2 linked regions of the Azoarcus olearius genome follow. The protein of the gene in region 1 interacts with the protein of each later gene in a pairwise test. Links are inferred from orthologs where the notes say so. Each region holds a gene or a part of one and is shown on either strand. Other genes may lie near its edges.

Region 1 (9,206 bases):
GAGATCGACTACCACGACACCCCGCTCGACATCGGCTTCAACGTCACCTACCTGCTCGACGTGCTCAACAACCTGTCGTCCGAGCAGGTGGAATGGCGCTTCAACGACGGCAACTCCAGCGCGCTCGTCACGCTGCCGGGCAACGACAAGTTCAAGTACGTCGTGATGCCGATGCGCATCTAGCCCCGCTCCTCCCCCTTCAAGGGGGAGGCCAGGAGGGGGATGGGGTCAGCCGCTGCGATCCACCGCCCCATCCCCACCTCGAAAAATGCAGTTGTAGTCTCGGCTACGCCTCGCCGCCACGCAGGTGTCGAGCAGTGCTCGCCGAAACCCCAGCTCCGCCCCCTTGAACGGGAAGGAGTTCCGTTCTTTTTGAATCACCCGAGATGACAATGTCCGAACCGCAAAACACGCCCGCCCCCTCCGGCAACGACTACGACGAATCCAGCATCCAGCAGCTCGAAGGCCTGGAAGCGGTGAGGAAGCGGCCGGGCATGTACATCGGCGACACCTCCGACGGCACCGGCCTGCACCACATGGTGTTCGAGGTCGTCGACAACGCCATCGACGAGGCGCTGGCCGGCCACTGCGACGACATCGTCATCACCATCCACGCCGACAACTCCATCTCCGTCACCGACAACGGCCGCGGCATCCCGGTCGGCGTCAAGATGGACGACAAGCACGAGCCCAAGCGCTCCGCGGCCGAAATCGTCATGTGCGTGCTGCACGCCGGCGGCAAGTTCAACCAGAACAGCTACAAGGTTTCGGGCGGCCTGCACGGCGTCGGCGTGTCCTGCGTCAACGCGCTGTCGAAGTGGCTGCGCCTCACCATCCGCCGCGACGGCAAGAAGCACTTCATGGAGTTCCACCGCGGCGCGCCGCAGGACCGCGTGATCGACGTGGTGGACGGCGTCGAAGTGAGCCCGCTGAAGGTGCTGGGCGAAACCAGCAAGCGTGGCACCGAGGTGCATTACCTCGCCGACGAGGAAATCTTCGGCACCGTCGAATACCACTACGAAATCCTCGCCAAGCGTCTGCGCGAACTGTCGTTCCTCAACAACGGCGTCAAGATCCGCCTGGTCGACCAGCGCACCGGCAAGGAAGAAGACTTCGCCTTCGCCGGCGGCGTGCGCGGCTTCGTCGAGTACATCAACCGCACCAAGGCGGTCCTGCATCCCAGCGTGTTCTACGCCGCCGGCACCACCCGCATCCCCACCGGCGCCGGCGAGGCCGAACTTTCGGTCGAAGTCGCCATGCAATGGAACGACTCCTACGCCGAACAGGTGCTCTGCTACACCAACAACATCCCGCAGGCCGACGGTGGCACCCACCTCACCGGCCTGCGCACCGCGATGACCCGCGTCATCAACAAGTACATCGAAGAAAACGAGATCGCCAAGAAGGCCAAGGTGGACATCACCGGCGACGACATGCGCGAAGGCCTCGCCTGCGTGCTGTCGGTGAAGATGCCGGACCCCAAGTTCGCCAGCCAGACCAAGATGAAGCTCGTCTCCAGCGAGGCGCGCCCGGCGGTGGAAGAAGTCGTCGCCGCCAAGCTCACCGACTTCCTGCTCGAAAACCCGATCGACGCCAAGACCATCTGCAACAAGATCGTCGAAGCCGCCCGCGCCCGCGACGCCGCCCGCAAGGCGCGCGAAATGACCCGCCGCAAGGGCGTGCTCGACGGCGTCGGCCTGCCCGGCAAGCTCGCCGACTGCCAGGAAAAAGACCCCGCGCTGTCCGAGCTCTACCTGGTCGAGGGTGACTCCGCAGGCGGCTCCGCCAAGCAGGGCCGCGACCGCAAGTTCCAGGCGATCCTGCCGCTCAAGGGCAAAATCCTCAACGTCGAGAAGGCCCGCTTCGACAAGCTGCTGCAGAGCCAGGAAATCGCCACCCTCATCACCGCGCTCGGCACCAGCATCGGCAAGGACGACTACAAGCCCGAAAAGCTGCGCTACCACCGCATCATCCTGATGACCGACGCCGACGTCGACGGCGCCCACATCCGCACCCTGCTGCTCACCTTCTTCTACCGTCAGATGCCGGAGCTGGTCGAGCGCGGCCACATCTACATCGCCCAGCCGCCGCTCTACAAGATCAAGCACGGCAAGACCGAGCTCTACATCAAGGACGACCACGAACTCAACGGCCACCTGCTCAAGCTCGCGCTCGACGGCGCCGTGCTGGTCCCGCGCGAAGGCGCCGACGCCATCACCGACGACGCGCTCGGCGGCCTCGCGCGCAGCTACCTGCTTGCCGAAGCGGTCATCAAGCGCCTGGCCAGCTACATCGACCCCGAAGTGCTGCAAGCCATGCTCGCGCACGACCTCGAGATCAGCCTGGACGACGAAGCCGCAGCCCGCGCATCGGCAGACCGCATCCAGCCCCACCTGCCGGAAGGCCTGCGCATCTACGCCGAATACCACGAAGAAACCGAAGCCTGGCGCCTCACCATCGAGCGCCTGCACCACGGCAACCTCAAGTTCGGCTGGGTCGAAACCGCCTTCCTCGTCTCTGGCGACTACCGCAGCATCCGCACCGCCGCCGCCTCCATCGCCGGCCTCATCGGCCCCGGCGCCGAAATCCGCCGCGGCGAAAAGCGCCAGACCGTCACCCGCTTCGCCGACGCCATCACCTGGCTGCTGGCCGAAGTGGAACGCGGCCTCAGCAAGCAGCGCTACAAAGGCCTCGGCGAGATGAACCCCGAGCAGCTGTGGGAAACCACCATGGACCCGGCGGTCCGCCGCCTGCTGCGGGTGCAGATCGACGACGCGATCGCCGCGGACGAAATCTTCACCACGCTGATGGGGGATAACGTGGAGCCGAGAAGGGCGTTCATCGAGAGCAATGCGCTGTATGCGCAGAACATCGACGTGTGATCGAATGTAGCGGCGACCATAAACTGGCAATTTGTTAGGCAAAAACTGGCAGACGAGCGAAAGGGCGGGCGAACCCGGCAGGGTTCCCCGCCCATTTTGCTTCCGAAATCAAAGACGCTAGCGCCTAGCGAGAGCTCTCTTAGCGGAGTTCTCTACCGGAATTTGGCTAATTGACCCATACAGGCCTAGAAGCCACCGCGCACACGACGTACCACGGCCCGCCCACTACCCTCGCTGAAATGGCCGCTAAGAACTACGAGCAGGCCGCCTTAGATGGATTCGTGACGCCGACCAGACACCCAATGTTCCACCTCACCGACAGCATGTCGGCCTATGCGGCCGTTGATGATTGGGCGATGCTACGGCTTCAATGCATCGGATTGCTGTCCCCGGCAGCACAGCTTTATGGAGTGCCAGCTTTACTGCGCGGTGAACGACGTAACCGCCCCATGACGAATAGCTGACGTGGATTGGTGCATTGCCCATTAATCTGTTTTTTCATTTGACTGATTCAACGGGTACTCCACGCGGGCAAACCTGTCAGCTCTCTCTCACTCCACTGCGCTAACCTTGATTTCGAAGGGGCGTTCGTAGAGCTCGATTTCCGCAGCGGCTGCTCGCCCTTCCAATATCATCGCTGGTGCATAGCGTTCTCGTAGGCAGAGATATTGTCGGTCTCAGCAGTCTCGGCCCGCCGCACCTCCAACTGTCCGATCTCTTCGACCCCTTGCGCAACCAGAAAGGTTGCAAGAGAGCGGGCGCTGAGTTGGGCTTGAGAGAACTTGAGCAGATCGTGATGACGGTACATCTGCGCCTCTACACGTAGTGGCAAAGTCATCACCTCGATCTGCCTCTGCAGCAGGCGCCTGCCCGGGTTAAAGTTCCCGCCTTTCGTTTTGTGGTCGTTGCGGTCTCAATGGCAATCAAGAAATCCGACCTCTACTCCTCCCTCTGGGCCTCCTGCGATGAACTGCGTGGCGGCATGGATGCCAGCCAGTACAAGGACTACGTCCTGTTCATGCTGTTCATCAAGTACATCAGCGACAAGTACGCCGACAGCAACGACTTCGCCCCGCCCGTGGTTATTCCCAAGGGGGCCAGCTTCAAAGACATGATCGCCCTCAAGGGCAAAAGCGACATCGGCGACAAGATCAACACTCAGATCATCCAGCCACTGATCGATGCCAATGCCCGGCTGGCCCGCAGCGACTTCCCGGACTTCAACGACCCTAACAAGCTGGGCGAAGGTCCGGCCATGGTGGAGCGGTTGTCCAACCTGGTCAGCATCTTCCAGAAGCCAGAGCTGGACTTCTCCCAGAATCGCGCCGAGCACGACGACATCCTCGGCGACGCCTACGAGTACCTGATGCGCCACTTCGCGCAGGATTCCGGCAAGAGCAAGGGCCAGTTCTACACGCCATCCGAAGTTAGTCGCGTCATCGCCAAGGTGATCGGCATCTCACCCGAAAACACTAAGGCCGCCACCACGGCCTACGATCCGACCTGCGGCTCGGGTTCGCTGCTCCTCAAGGTCGCCGCCGAAGCCGGCAACAAGATCACCCTGGAAGGACAGGAAAAGGACGTCACTACCGCCGGTCTGGCGCGGATGAACATGATCCTGCACGACTTCCCCACCGCCAACATCCTCTCCGGCAACACGCTGGCGGCGCCAAAATTCAAAGATGGCGAGGGATTGCGCAACTACGACTACGTGGTCGCCAATCCACCCTTTTCCGACAAGACCTGGAGCACCGGCCTTACCCCGGAAGACGACCTCTACCAGCGCTTCGGCTGGGGCGTACCGCCGGCAAAGCAGGGCGACTACGCCTATCTGCTGCACATCATCCGCAGCATGAAAGCCAACGGCAAAGCCGCCTGCATCCTGCCCCACGGCGTGCTGTTCCGCGGCAATGCCGAGGCGGTCATCCGCCAGCAGTTGGTGCGCTCCGGCATCCTCAAGGGCATCATCGGTCTGCCTGCCAACTTGTTCTACGGCACGGGCATCCCCGCCTGCATCCTGGTGCTGGACAAGGAAAACGCCGCCGCTCGCAAAGGCGTGTTCATGATCGACGCCGCCAAGGGCTACATCAAGGACGGCAATAAGAACCGCCTGCGTGAGCAGGACATCCACAAGATCGTCGATACCTTCACCCGGCAGATCGACAGCCCGCGTTACGCCCGCATGGTGCCCTTCGCCGAGATCGCCGACGCCAAGAACGACTTTAACCTCAACCTGCCGCGCTACATCGACAGCAGCGAGCCGGAAGACCTGCAGGACATCGACGCCCACCTCAACGGTGGCATCCCGGAGCGCGACATCGACGCCTTCGCCGCCGACTGGCTGCAGATGCCCGGCCTACGCACTGCGCTGTTTGAATCGGCCGGCCGCCCCGGCTACGCACGCCTCAAGCTGCCGGTGGGCGAGATCAAGGCTGCCATCCTCGGCCACGGCGAATTCATCGCCTTCACCAACAAGGCGAACACCCTGTTCAGCAAATGGCGCGAAGCAATTACCCCGCGCCTCACCGGCTTCGGCCAGAACGACCACCCCAAGGCCCTGATCGGCACTGTCTCCGAAACCCTGCTCGCCGCCTTCCAGGCCGCGCCCCTACTCGATCCCTACGACGTTTATCAGCACCTGATGGACTACTGGGCGGAAACGATGCAGGACGACGCCTACCTGATCGCCTCTGATGGTTGGGTAGCCAAGCCAACACGCATCGTCGAAACCGACAAGAAGGGCAAACAGAAGGACAAGGGCTGGGCCTGCGACCTGATCCCCAAGCCCTATCTCGTCGTCCGTTACTTCGCCAAGGAACAGGCTGCACTCGACGCCAAGCAGGCCGAACTGGAAGCCGTCGTCGGTCAGATTGCCGAACTGGAAGAGGAACACAGCGGCGAGGATGCCGCCTTCGCCGGTTTCGACAAGATCAACGCTGCCCAGGTGAAGGACCGCGTCAAGGAGATTGGCAACGATCCCGAGGCAAAGGACGAGCTGGCGGTGCTGAAGCAATGGCTCAGGTTAAGCGAAGAGGAGAGCAAGCTCAAGAAAGCCGTCAAGGAATTGGACGCCCAGCTCGATCAGCTGGCCCATGACCACTATGCCAAGCTGAGCGTGCCGGAGATCAAGACCCTGGTGGTGGACGACAAATGGCTGGCCCGGTTGGCCGCTGACCTGCAAGGTGAGCTCGACCGCGTCGGCCAGACCCTGACCGCCCGCATCCGCGAACTGGCCGAGCGCTACGCCACGCCGTTGCCGCAACTGGTGGATGAAGTGGCCCTGCTGTCGGCCAGGGTGGAGGAACACCTCAAGCTCATGGGGGCGGCATGGGAGTGAAATCGGGGTACAAGCAGACGGAAGTAGGCGTGATTCCGTCAGACTGGCATGTTAAGCGCCTTGGTGAAATTGGCGAGGCTCTGATCGGGCTCACCTACAAACCGACAGAGGTTCGGGATCATGGGACGCTTGTTCTACGATCGTCGAATATCCAGAACGATGCGCTTGCTTTTGATGACAATGTTTTTGTCCATGCGGACATTCCGGATCGCATCAAGGTGCGTCCAAACGATGTGCTTATCTGCGTCAGGAATGGCAGCCGTGATCTGATTGGAAAATCCGCGCTACTGGATGAGCGGACAAAAGGAATGACATTTGGGGCATTCATGGCGGTTTACCGCAGCCCCATTGGAAAACTTGCCAGCTACCTGTTCCAGTCACCAATTCTTAAGCGTCAAATCAGCGAACATCTCGGCGCGACAATCAACCAGATAACGAACAAAAGCCTCAATGCGTTTCTGGCTCCCGTACCTCCCTCAGGGGCGGAACAACGCGCCATCGCCACCGCCCTGTCAGATGTGGATGCGCTGATCGACGGCTTGACCCGGCTGATCGCCAAGAAGCGGGATCTCAAACAGGCCGCCATGCAGCAACTCCTTACCGGCCAAACCCGCCTGCCGGGATTTAGTGGGGAGTGGGAGGTGAAGCTACTAGGGGATATCGCCCACATCAAAACCGGAAGCCGTAACAACGAAGACAAAATCGAGGACGGGGCATATCCCTTCTATGTACGGTCGGCTACCGTAGAGCGTATCAATAGCTACTCGCATGACTGCGAAGCGGTCTTGGTGCCTGGCGAGGGTCAGATCGGCAACATTTTCCACTACATCAACGGGCGTTTCGACGTTCATCAACGTGTCTATGCGATAACGCAATTCGCGGATAGTGTCTCTGGACGGTACGTTCATCTCTACATGTCACAGCACTTTGGCACCTGGGCTATGCAGAACACGGTGAAGGCGACGGTCGACTCCCTTCGTTTACCGACGTTTCAGACTTTCGAGATACGTCTGCCACCAACATTGGAAGAACAAACCGTCATAGCCACCATCCTCGCCGACATGGACGCTGAACTGGCCGCCCTTGAAGCCCGCCTCACCAAAACCCGCGCCTTGAAGCAGGCTATGATGTCGGAATTGCTAACCGGGAAGACCCGACTACCAACCTGATAGGCCACCCATGCTTGAACAGCCGCGCTCCGAACGTAAAACCCAGAATCGCGTCATCGCGCTCTTTACGGATACTTCGCGCTCGGACTGCCTCGGCTACGACTACCTAGGCGAGTGGAACAAGCGGGAAAACAACCGCCCCATCGAAACCGAACTGCTGCGCGCCAACCTGCAACAGCGCGGTTACTCTGACGCCCACATCGCCGCCGCCCTGCAAAAGCTGCTGACGTCGGCCGACAGCACCGGCATCACCCTCTACCAGGCCAACCTGCGCACCTACCAGTTGCTGCGCTATGGCGTCGATGTGCAGGTGGCCGCCGGCCAGCCCCACGACAAGGTGCATCTGATCGACTGGGCCACCCCGGGTAACAACCACTTCGCCCTGGCCGAGGAGGTGACGCTCAAGGGCGGTTACCAGCGTCGGCCCGACATCGTGCTCTACATCAACGGTATCGCCATCGCGGTGCTGGAACTCAAGCGCAGCTCGGTAGAAGTAGCCGACGGGGTGCGCCAGCTGATCACCAATCAGGAAGACATCTTCAACAAGGGCTTCTTCAGCACGGTGCAGCTGGTGCTGGCGGGCAGCGACTCGCAAGGCTTGCGTTATGGCACCACCGGCACGCCGGAGCAGTTCTTTGTCGAATGGAAGGACGAAGCGCCCCCTGCTGCCGGGATCACGCTAGAAGCCGGAAGCCTGCTCGACCGCCCGCTGGTGCAGCTCTGTGACAAGACCCGGCTGCTCGACCTGATCCGTAACTTCATCATCTTCGACGCCGGCCAGAAGAAGGTGCCGCGCCAGCATCAGTTCCAGGGCGTCAAGGCGGCCCAGGAGCGCGTCGCCAAGCAGGAAGGCGGCGTGATCTGGCACACCCAGGGCAGCGGCAAGAGCATCCTGATGGTGTTGATTGCCAAGTGGCTGCTGGAACACGACCCGGAAGCCCGCATCCTGGTCATCACCGACCGGGACGAACTAGACAAGCAGATCGTCGGCGTCATGCGCAACGCCGGGGTTATCGGCGAGGATGCCGCTTCGCCGCGCATCACCTCCCGCGCCGAGCTGATCGAGAAGCTTGGCGCCACCACGCCGCGCCTGCTTTGCGCGCTGATCCACAAGTTCGACACCACGGACCTGAAGGGTGAGCCGCCCCGGGTCCATGGCCGTTTCTACATCTTCGTCGATGAATGTCACCGTACCCAGGGCGGCGACATGAATAAGCAGATGAAGCGCTGGCTGGAAGGGGCGATCTTCATCGGCTTCACCGGCACGCCACTGCTACGCAAAGACAAGCAGATGACGCGGGACGTGTTCGGCACCTACATCCACACCTACAAGTTCCATCAGGCGGTGGCCGACAAGGTGGTGCTGGACCTGAAGTACGAGGCCCGGGACGTGCCCCAGCGCCTCGGCTCCCGCAAGGCCATCGACCAATGGTTCGAGCAGAAGACGAAGAACCTCAACAACTTCCAGAAGTCCATTCTGCGCAAGCGCTGGGCGACGATGGAAGAACTGATGAGTGCAGAAGAGCGCAAGGCGCGCATCGTCGCCGACATCATCCAGGACTTTGCCTTGAAGCCCCGGCTCAACAACGACCGGGGCACGGCCATTCTGGTGGCGGCCAGCATCTACGACGCCTGCCATTACTACCGCATCTTTCAAACCAAGACCTTCGGCCAGTATTGTGGCCTCGTCACCTCCTTCGAGCCCAACCACAACGCCATTTCCCGCGAGCCGGCCAACAGCGACGAGCGTTACAAGTTCGATACCTACACCCAGCATGTGCTGGCCCAGGGCCAGACCACCAAGCAGTACGAGGACGA
Region 2 (6,960 bases), 1.2 Mb from region 1 along the record:
GGCGTCGTAGTGTTCGGCGGCCTTGAGTTCGGCCTGGCGCAGGGTCTCTTCCAGGCTGGGCATCACGTCGGCGCTGCTTTCCGGAGCGGCCTCGGCGGCGGCTTCCGGTGCGGCGTGCTGCTCGAGTTCCGGCGTGACGTTCGGGTTCTGGGTGGGATCCGGCATCGGGTGTGCTCCGTGTTGTTTTCTCAGGGATGGGCGGCTACTTGGGGGCGGTCCGGCGGTTTTCAAGCGCATCAACGAAAAAAATGCGCGCGGGCGGCGGGGCGCGATAATCGCGGCTTTTGCGCCGCCTGCCGCCATGCCGCCTTCCGTTAAGCCCTCCGATCCCTTCACGGCGCCCGTGCGTACGCTGGCCGATGCCGAGGCCGCGGTCGCCGCGATCCGGGGGCGGCTTGAATGTGCCGGGCTCTCGCTGCGCCCGCCGCCTGCGCCGCCCACGACGTGCTGCGGCCGTGGCTGCAATGGGTGCGTGTGGGAGGGCTACTACAGCGCGCTGGGGTACTGGCGCGAGGATGCAAGGCGGCTGTTGGCCGGCGAAGGCTGATCGCGCGTTGACGGCGGGCCTGTCAGCGACCCGCCGACCGGAATGCCGCAAGGGGGCGTGGTAACATCTCTCCCTTTTGGGTTACGCGGGTCTGACCGCCTTCGAGCATGACACAGTTCGCCAAGGAAACGCTGCCGATCAGCCTCGAGGAGGAAATGCGCCACTCCTACCTGGATTACGCCATGAGCGTGATCGTGGGGCGGGCGCTGCCCGATGCGCGCGACGGCCTGAAGCCGGTGCACCGCCGGGTGCTGTACGCGATGCACGAGCTTTCCAACGACTGGAACCGCGCCTACAAGAAGTCGGCGCGTATCGTCGGCGACGTCATCGGTAAGTACCACCCGCATGGCGACTCGGCGGTGTACGACACCATCGTGCGCATGGCGCAGGATTTCTCGCTGCGCTACATGCTGGTCGATGGCCAGGGCAACTTCGGCTCGGTCGACGGCGACAACGCCGCGGCGATGCGTTACACCGAAATCCGCATGGCGCGCATCGGCCACGAACTGCTGGCCGACATCGACAAGGAAACGGTGGATTTCGGGCCGAACTACGACGGCTCCGAAAAAGAGCCGCTGATCCTGCCGGCCCGCATCCCCAATCTGCTGATCAACGGTTCCTCCGGTATCGCGGTCGGCATGGCGACCAACATCCCGCCGCACAACCTGGGTGAAGTGGTCGATGCCTGTCTCAAGCTGCTCGAAGATCCGGAAACCGACCTCGAAGCGCTGATCGAAATCGTCAAGGCGCCCGACTTCCCCACCGCGGGTCTGATCTACGGCCTGCACGGCGTGCACGAAGGCTATCGCACCGGCCGCGGCCGGGTGGTGATGCGCGCCCGCACCCATATCGAGCCGATCGGCAAGAACAGCGACCGCGAAGCCATCATCGTCGACGAGCTGCCCTACCAGGTGAACAAGCGCACCCTGCTGGAGCGCATCGCCGAGCTGGTCAACGAAAAGAAGGTCGAGGGCATCAGCGAGATCCGCGACGAGTCGGACAAGTCCGGCATGCGCGTGGTGATCGAACTGAAGCGCAACGAGATGCCCGAGGTGGTGCTCAACAACCTGTACAAGCACACCCAGCTGCAGGACACCTTCGGCATGAACATGGTGGCGCTGGTGGACGGCAAGCCCCGCCTGCTCAACCTCAAGCAAATGCTGGTGTGCTTCCTCGAGCACCGGCGCGAGGTCGTCACCCGCCGCACCATCTTCGAACTGAAGAAGGCGCGCGACCGCGGCCACATCCTCGAAGGCCTGGCGGTGGCGCTGTCCAACGTGGACGAGATCATCGCGCTGATCAAGGCCGCGCCGACGCCGGCGGATGCCAAGCGCGGCCTGATGGAGCGCACGTGGCGCTCGCCGCTGGTGGAAGAAATGCTGTCGCGCGCGCTCGCCGACAGCTACCGCCCGGAAGGGCTGGACCCCGAGTTCGGCTTCTCGGCCCAGGGTTACAAGCTGTCCGACGCCCAGGCCCAGGCCATCCTGGAACTGCGCCTGCAGCGCCTGACCGGCCTCGAACAGGACAAGATCGTCGGCGAGTACCGCGAGGTGATGGATCTCATCACCGACCTGCTCGACATCCTGGCCCGCCCCGAGCGCATCACCGCGATCATCGTCGAGGAGCTGACCGCGATCCGCAACCAGTTCGGCGATCCGCGCCGTTCCGAGATCGTGCTCAGCACCGCCGAGATCAACATCGAGGACCTGATCACGCCGGAAGACATGGTGGTGACGCTGTCGCACACCGGTTACTTCAAGCGCCAGCCGCTCGCCGACTACCGCGCCCAGCGCCGCGGCGGCCGCGGCAAGCAGGCCACCTCGATGAAGGACGAGGACTTCATCGACCACCTCTTCGTCGCCAATACCCACGACACCGTGCTGTGCTTCTCCAGCCGCGGCCGCGCCTACTGGCTGAAGGTGTACGAGGTGCCCGAAGGCACCCGCAACTCGCGCGGCAAGCCGATCGTGAACCTGTTCCCGTTGATCGAGGGCGAGAAGATCACCGCGGTGCTGCCGGTGCAGACCTTCGATGAAGAGCATTTCGTGTTCATGGCCACTTCGGAAGGCACGGTCAAGAAGACTGCGCTCACCGCTTTCGCCAACCCGCGCAAGGCCGGCATCATCGCGGTCAACCTCGATGACGGCGACCACCTGATCGGCGTCGCGATCACCGACGGTGAATGCGACGTGATGCTGTTCTCCGACGCCGGCAAGGCCGTGCGCTTTGCCGAGAGCGACGTGCGCCCGATGGGCCGCGAAGCGCGCGGCGTGCGCGGCATGACGCTGGAAGACGGCCAGCGCGTGATCGCGATGCTGGTCGCCAAGGGCGAAACCCAGTCGGTGCTGACGGCTACCGAAAACGGTTATGGCAAGCGCACCCCGGTGGCGGAATACACCCGCCACGGCCGCGGCACCAAGGGCATGATCGCAATCCAGACCTCGGACCGCAACGGCAAGCTGGTCGGCGCGGTGCTGGTCGATCCGACCGACGAGGTGATGCTGATCTCCACCGGTGCAGTGCTGATCCGCACCAAGGTGCAGGACATCCGCGAGCTTGGCCGCGCCACCCAGGGCGTGACGCTGATCAACCTCGATGAGGGCACGTACCTGGCCGGGATCGAGAAGGTGGCCGAGTCCGGTGCCGAGGCGGACGAACTGGTGGAAGGTGGCGAAGAGGGCGCCGCGGACGGCGAGAATGCCGGCGCGCCGGGCGCCGCGGGTGAAGGAGAACAGGAATGACACGCGTCTGGAATTTCGCGGCCGGTCCGGCCGCGCTGCCCGCCGAGGTGCTGCAGCAGGCCGCCGAGGAGATGCTCGACTGGCGCGGCGCCGGCGTCGGCGTCATGGAAATGAGCCACCGCAGCAAGGAGTTCGTGTCGATCGCCGAGCAGGCCGAGGCCGACCTGCGCGAGCTGATGGCGATTCCGGCCAACTACCGCGTGCTGTTCATGCAGGGCGGGGCGATCGCCGAGAACGCGATCATCCCGATGAACCTGATGGGCGAGGAGAAGCGTGCGGACTACGTGGTCACCGGCTCGTGGTCGGTGAAGTCGCAGAAGGAGGCACGCAAGTACGGCGAGGTCAATATCGCCGCGACCTCGGAGGCGAGCGGCTACACCACGGTGCCGCCGATGAGCGAGTGGAAGCTGTCGGCGCGCCCGTCCTACCTCTTCACCTGCACCAACGAGACCATCGGCGGCGTCGAGTATCCGTTCGAGCCCGATCTGGCCCGGATCGGCCGCGCCGAGGTGCCGGTGGTGGCCGACGTGTCCTCGCACATCCTGTCGCGCCCGTTCGACGTGACCAAGTACGGCCTGCTGTTCGGCGGTGCGCAGAAGAACATCGGTCCTGCCGGGCTCACGATCGTCATCGTCCGCGACGACCTGCTCGGGCGCGCCGCGCCGTTCTGCCCCACGGCCTTCGACTACCGCACCGTGGCCGACAACGGCTCGATGTACAACACCCCGCCTACCTATGCCATCTACATCGCTGGCCTCGTGTTCCAGTGGCTCAAGCGCAAGGGCGGCGTCGCCGGCATCGAAGCGCAGAACATCGCCAAGGCGGAACTGTTGTACGGCTTCCTCGACGACTGTCCGTTCTACGAGAACCGCATCGATCCGGCCTGCCGCTCGCGCATGAACGTGCCCTTCTTCCTCAAGGACGAATCGCTCAACGACCGCTTCCTGGCGGGCGCCAAGGATGCCGGCCTGGTGCAGCTGAAGGGTCACAAGTCGGTGGGCGGCATGCGCGCCTCGATCTACAACGCGATGCCGCTCGAAGGCGTGCAGGCGCTGGTCGATTACATGCGCGACTTCGCGCTTCGCCACGGATAAGCGGAGCCGGTACCCATGAGCGACGAACTCCTGAACCTGCGTAACCAGATCGACCGTCTGGACGAGGAAATCCTTGCCCGCCTTGCCGAGCGCGCGCGTTGTGCGCAGCGCGTGGGCGAGATCAAGCACGGCAACATCTACCGGCCGGAACGCGAGGCCCAGGTGCTGCGCCGGCTGGCGGACCTCAATGGCGGACCGCTGCCCGACGTCGCGGTGCAGAAGATCTTCCGTGAAATCATGTCGGCCTGCCTGGGTCTTGAGCAGCCGCTGAAGGTGGCTTATCTCGGCCCCGCTGGCACCTTCTCGGAAAGTGCGAGCCGCAAGCATTTCGGCGCGGCCCCCAACTTCCTGCCGACGCCGTCGATCGACGAGGTGTTCCGCGCGGTCGAGTCGGGCAATGCGGACTATGGCGTGGTGCCGGTGGAGAACTCCACCGAGGGCGCGGTCGGCGGCACGCTGGATTTGCTGCTGGCCAATCCGCTGAAGGTGTGCGGCGAGGTCAAGCTGCGCATCCACCAGAACCTGCTGTCGCGCGCCGAGGGCATCGGCGGCGCGAAGCGCCTGTATTCGCACGCGCAGTCGCTGGCGCAGTGCCACGAGTGGCTCAACCGCAACCTGGCCCATCTGCCGCGCATCCCGGTGGCGAGCAACGCCGAGGCGGCGCGGCTGGCGGCGGAAGATCCCGAATCGTGCGCAATCGCCGGCGAGGCCGCGGCCGAGCTGTACGGCCTCAACAAGCTCGCCACCAACATCGAGGACGACCCCAACAACACGACGCGTTTCCTCGTCATCGCCAGCCATGATGCAGGGCCGTCCGGCAACGACAAGACGTCGCTGGTGTGTTCTGCGCAGAACCGCCCCGGGGCGATGCACGCGCTGCTCGAACCGCTGGCGCGCCACGGCGTCGACATGAGCAAGCTCGAGTCGCGCCCGGCGCGCAGTGGCTTGTGGGAATACGTGTTCTACGTCGACATCCAGGGGCATCAGACCGATGCCGCGGTGGCCGCCGCGCTGCGCGAGCTGAACGAGCGCGCCGCCTTCGTCAAGGTGCTGGGCTCCTACCCGGTCGCCGCGATCTGAACTTTCAGGAGTCTGCCATGAGCGTAGCCAGCCGCGCGCCTGCCTACATCCGTTCCATCCAGCCCTACCAGCCGGGCAAGCCGATCTCCGAACTCGCCCGCGAGATGGGCCTTCCAGAAGCCGACATCGTCAAGCTCGCCTCCAACGAGAATCCGCTCGGTATGGGCGCGAAGGCGCGTGCCGCGGCCGAAGCGGCAATCCGCGAGGCCTTTCGCTATCCGGACGGCGGCGCCTTTGCGCTGAAGGCGGCGCTGGCACGCAAGTTCGGCGTGGATGCGGCGCAGCTCGTCATCGGCAACGGTTCCAACGACGTGCTCGAGATCGCCGCGCAGACCTTCCTTGCGCCCGGTACTTCGGCCGTGTTCTCGCAGTACTCCTTCGCGGTCTATCCGCTCGCCACCAATGCCCGCGGCGCGCGCTGCATCCAGGTGCCGGCACAGGCCTACGGGCACGACCTCGACGCGATGGCCGCGGCCATCGCGCCCGACACCCGCATCGTGTTCATCGCCAATCCGAACAATCCCACCGGCACCTTCGTTGGCGGTGCCGCACTCGAGGCCTTCCTCGCCAAGGTGCCCGAAGACGTGCTGGTGGTGCTGGACGAGGCCTACACCGAGTTCCTCGAACCCGAGCAGCGCTACGACTCGCTGGCCTGGCTTGCGCGGTTCCCCAACCTCCTGGTGTCGCGCACGCTGTGCAAGGCCTACGGCCTGGCCGGGCTGCGGGTGGGGTATGCCATCGCCCACCCCGACGTGGCCGATCTGATGAACCGTGTGCGCCAGCCCTTCAACGTGTCCGCGGTGGCGCTGGCGGCGGCCGAGGCCGCGCTGGGTGACGACGATTTCGTCGCACGTACCGCCGACATCAACCGCCGCGGCAAGCAGCAGCTCACTGACGCGTTCGCCAGCCTGGGGCTGGAGTGGATTCCGTCCGCCGGCAACTTCGTCACCGTGCGCGTGGGCGACGCCGCGGCGGTCAACCTCGCGCTGCTGCGCCAGGGTGTGATCGTGCGTCCGATCGCCGGCTACGGCATGCCGGAATGGCTGCGGGTCTCGATCGGGCTGCCCGAGGAGAACGCCCGCTTCATCACCGCGCTGCGCAACGCGCTGGGCTGAGCGGCGGAGCGGTCCATGGCCTTGATCGGCAAGCTCGTCGTCTGCGGCGTCGGCCTCATCGGCGGATCTTTCGCGCTCGCGCTGAAGCAGGCCGGCGCGGTGGAACGCGTCGTCGGTGTGGGCCGTAATCCGGCCACCCTTGCGCGCGCCGTGGAACTGGGCGTGATCGACGAAATCGCCTCCGGCTGGCGCGACGCGCTCGACGGCGCGGACTTCGTGTTGCTCGCCACGCCGGTCGGCCAGCTCGACGCAATCATGGAAGCCATGGCGCCCCACCTGCAGCCCGGCACCATCGTGACCGATGCGGGCAGCACCAAGCGCGACGTGATCGAAGCGGTCTATCGCCGCCTCGACCCCCATCTCGCCACCGTCGTGCCCGCCCA

The links.
Region 2: the proteins of gyrB (region 1) and gyrA interact in binary tests that used the Escherichia coli proteins (3 or more experiments, as listed by UniProt). The link is inferred for Azoarcus olearius from one-to-one orthologs.

Annotation. Positions count from the first base shown.
Region 1 is NZ_CP016210.1:2,429-11,634, forward strand. What follows is about bases 1-3,137. They hold gyrB (DNA topoisomerase (ATP-hydrolyzing) subunit B), read left to right. Parts: upstream 1-392; coding sequence 393-2,882; downstream 2,883-3,137. Other genes in these bases: dnaN (DNA polymerase III subunit beta), read left to right, coding at 1-183. In the rest of the region: dqs_RS00020 (hypothetical protein), read right to left, coding at 3,514-3,690; dqs_RS00025 (type I restriction-modification system subunit M), read left to right, coding at 3,799-6,219; dqs_RS00030 (restriction endonuclease subunit S), read left to right, coding at 6,249-7,388; dqs_RS00035 (type I restriction endonuclease subunit R), read left to right, coding at 7,399-9,206. UniProt on the Escherichia coli protein: DNA gyrase negatively supercoils closed circular double-stranded DNA in an ATP-dependent manner to maintain chromosomes in an underwound state.
Region 2 is NZ_CP016210.1:1,227,703-1,234,662, forward strand. What follows is about bases 289-3,488. They hold gyrA (DNA gyrase subunit A), read left to right. Parts: upstream 289-654; coding sequence 655-3,288; downstream 3,289-3,488. Other genes in these bases: dqs_RS20440 (oxidoreductase-like domain-containing protein), read left to right, coding at 302-547; serC (3-phosphoserine/phosphohydroxythreonine transaminase), read left to right, coding at 3,285-3,488. Also shown: nucleotide exchange factor GrpE, read right to left, coding at 1-165; more of serC, read left to right, coding at 3,489-4,382; pheA (prephenate dehydratase), read left to right, coding at 4,398-5,462; hisC (histidinol-phosphate transaminase), read left to right, coding at 5,480-6,577; dqs_RS05795 (prephenate dehydrogenase), read left to right, coding at 6,593-6,960. UniProt on the Escherichia coli protein: A type II topoisomerase that negatively supercoils closed circular double-stranded (ds) DNA in an ATP-dependent manner to maintain chromosomes in an underwound state.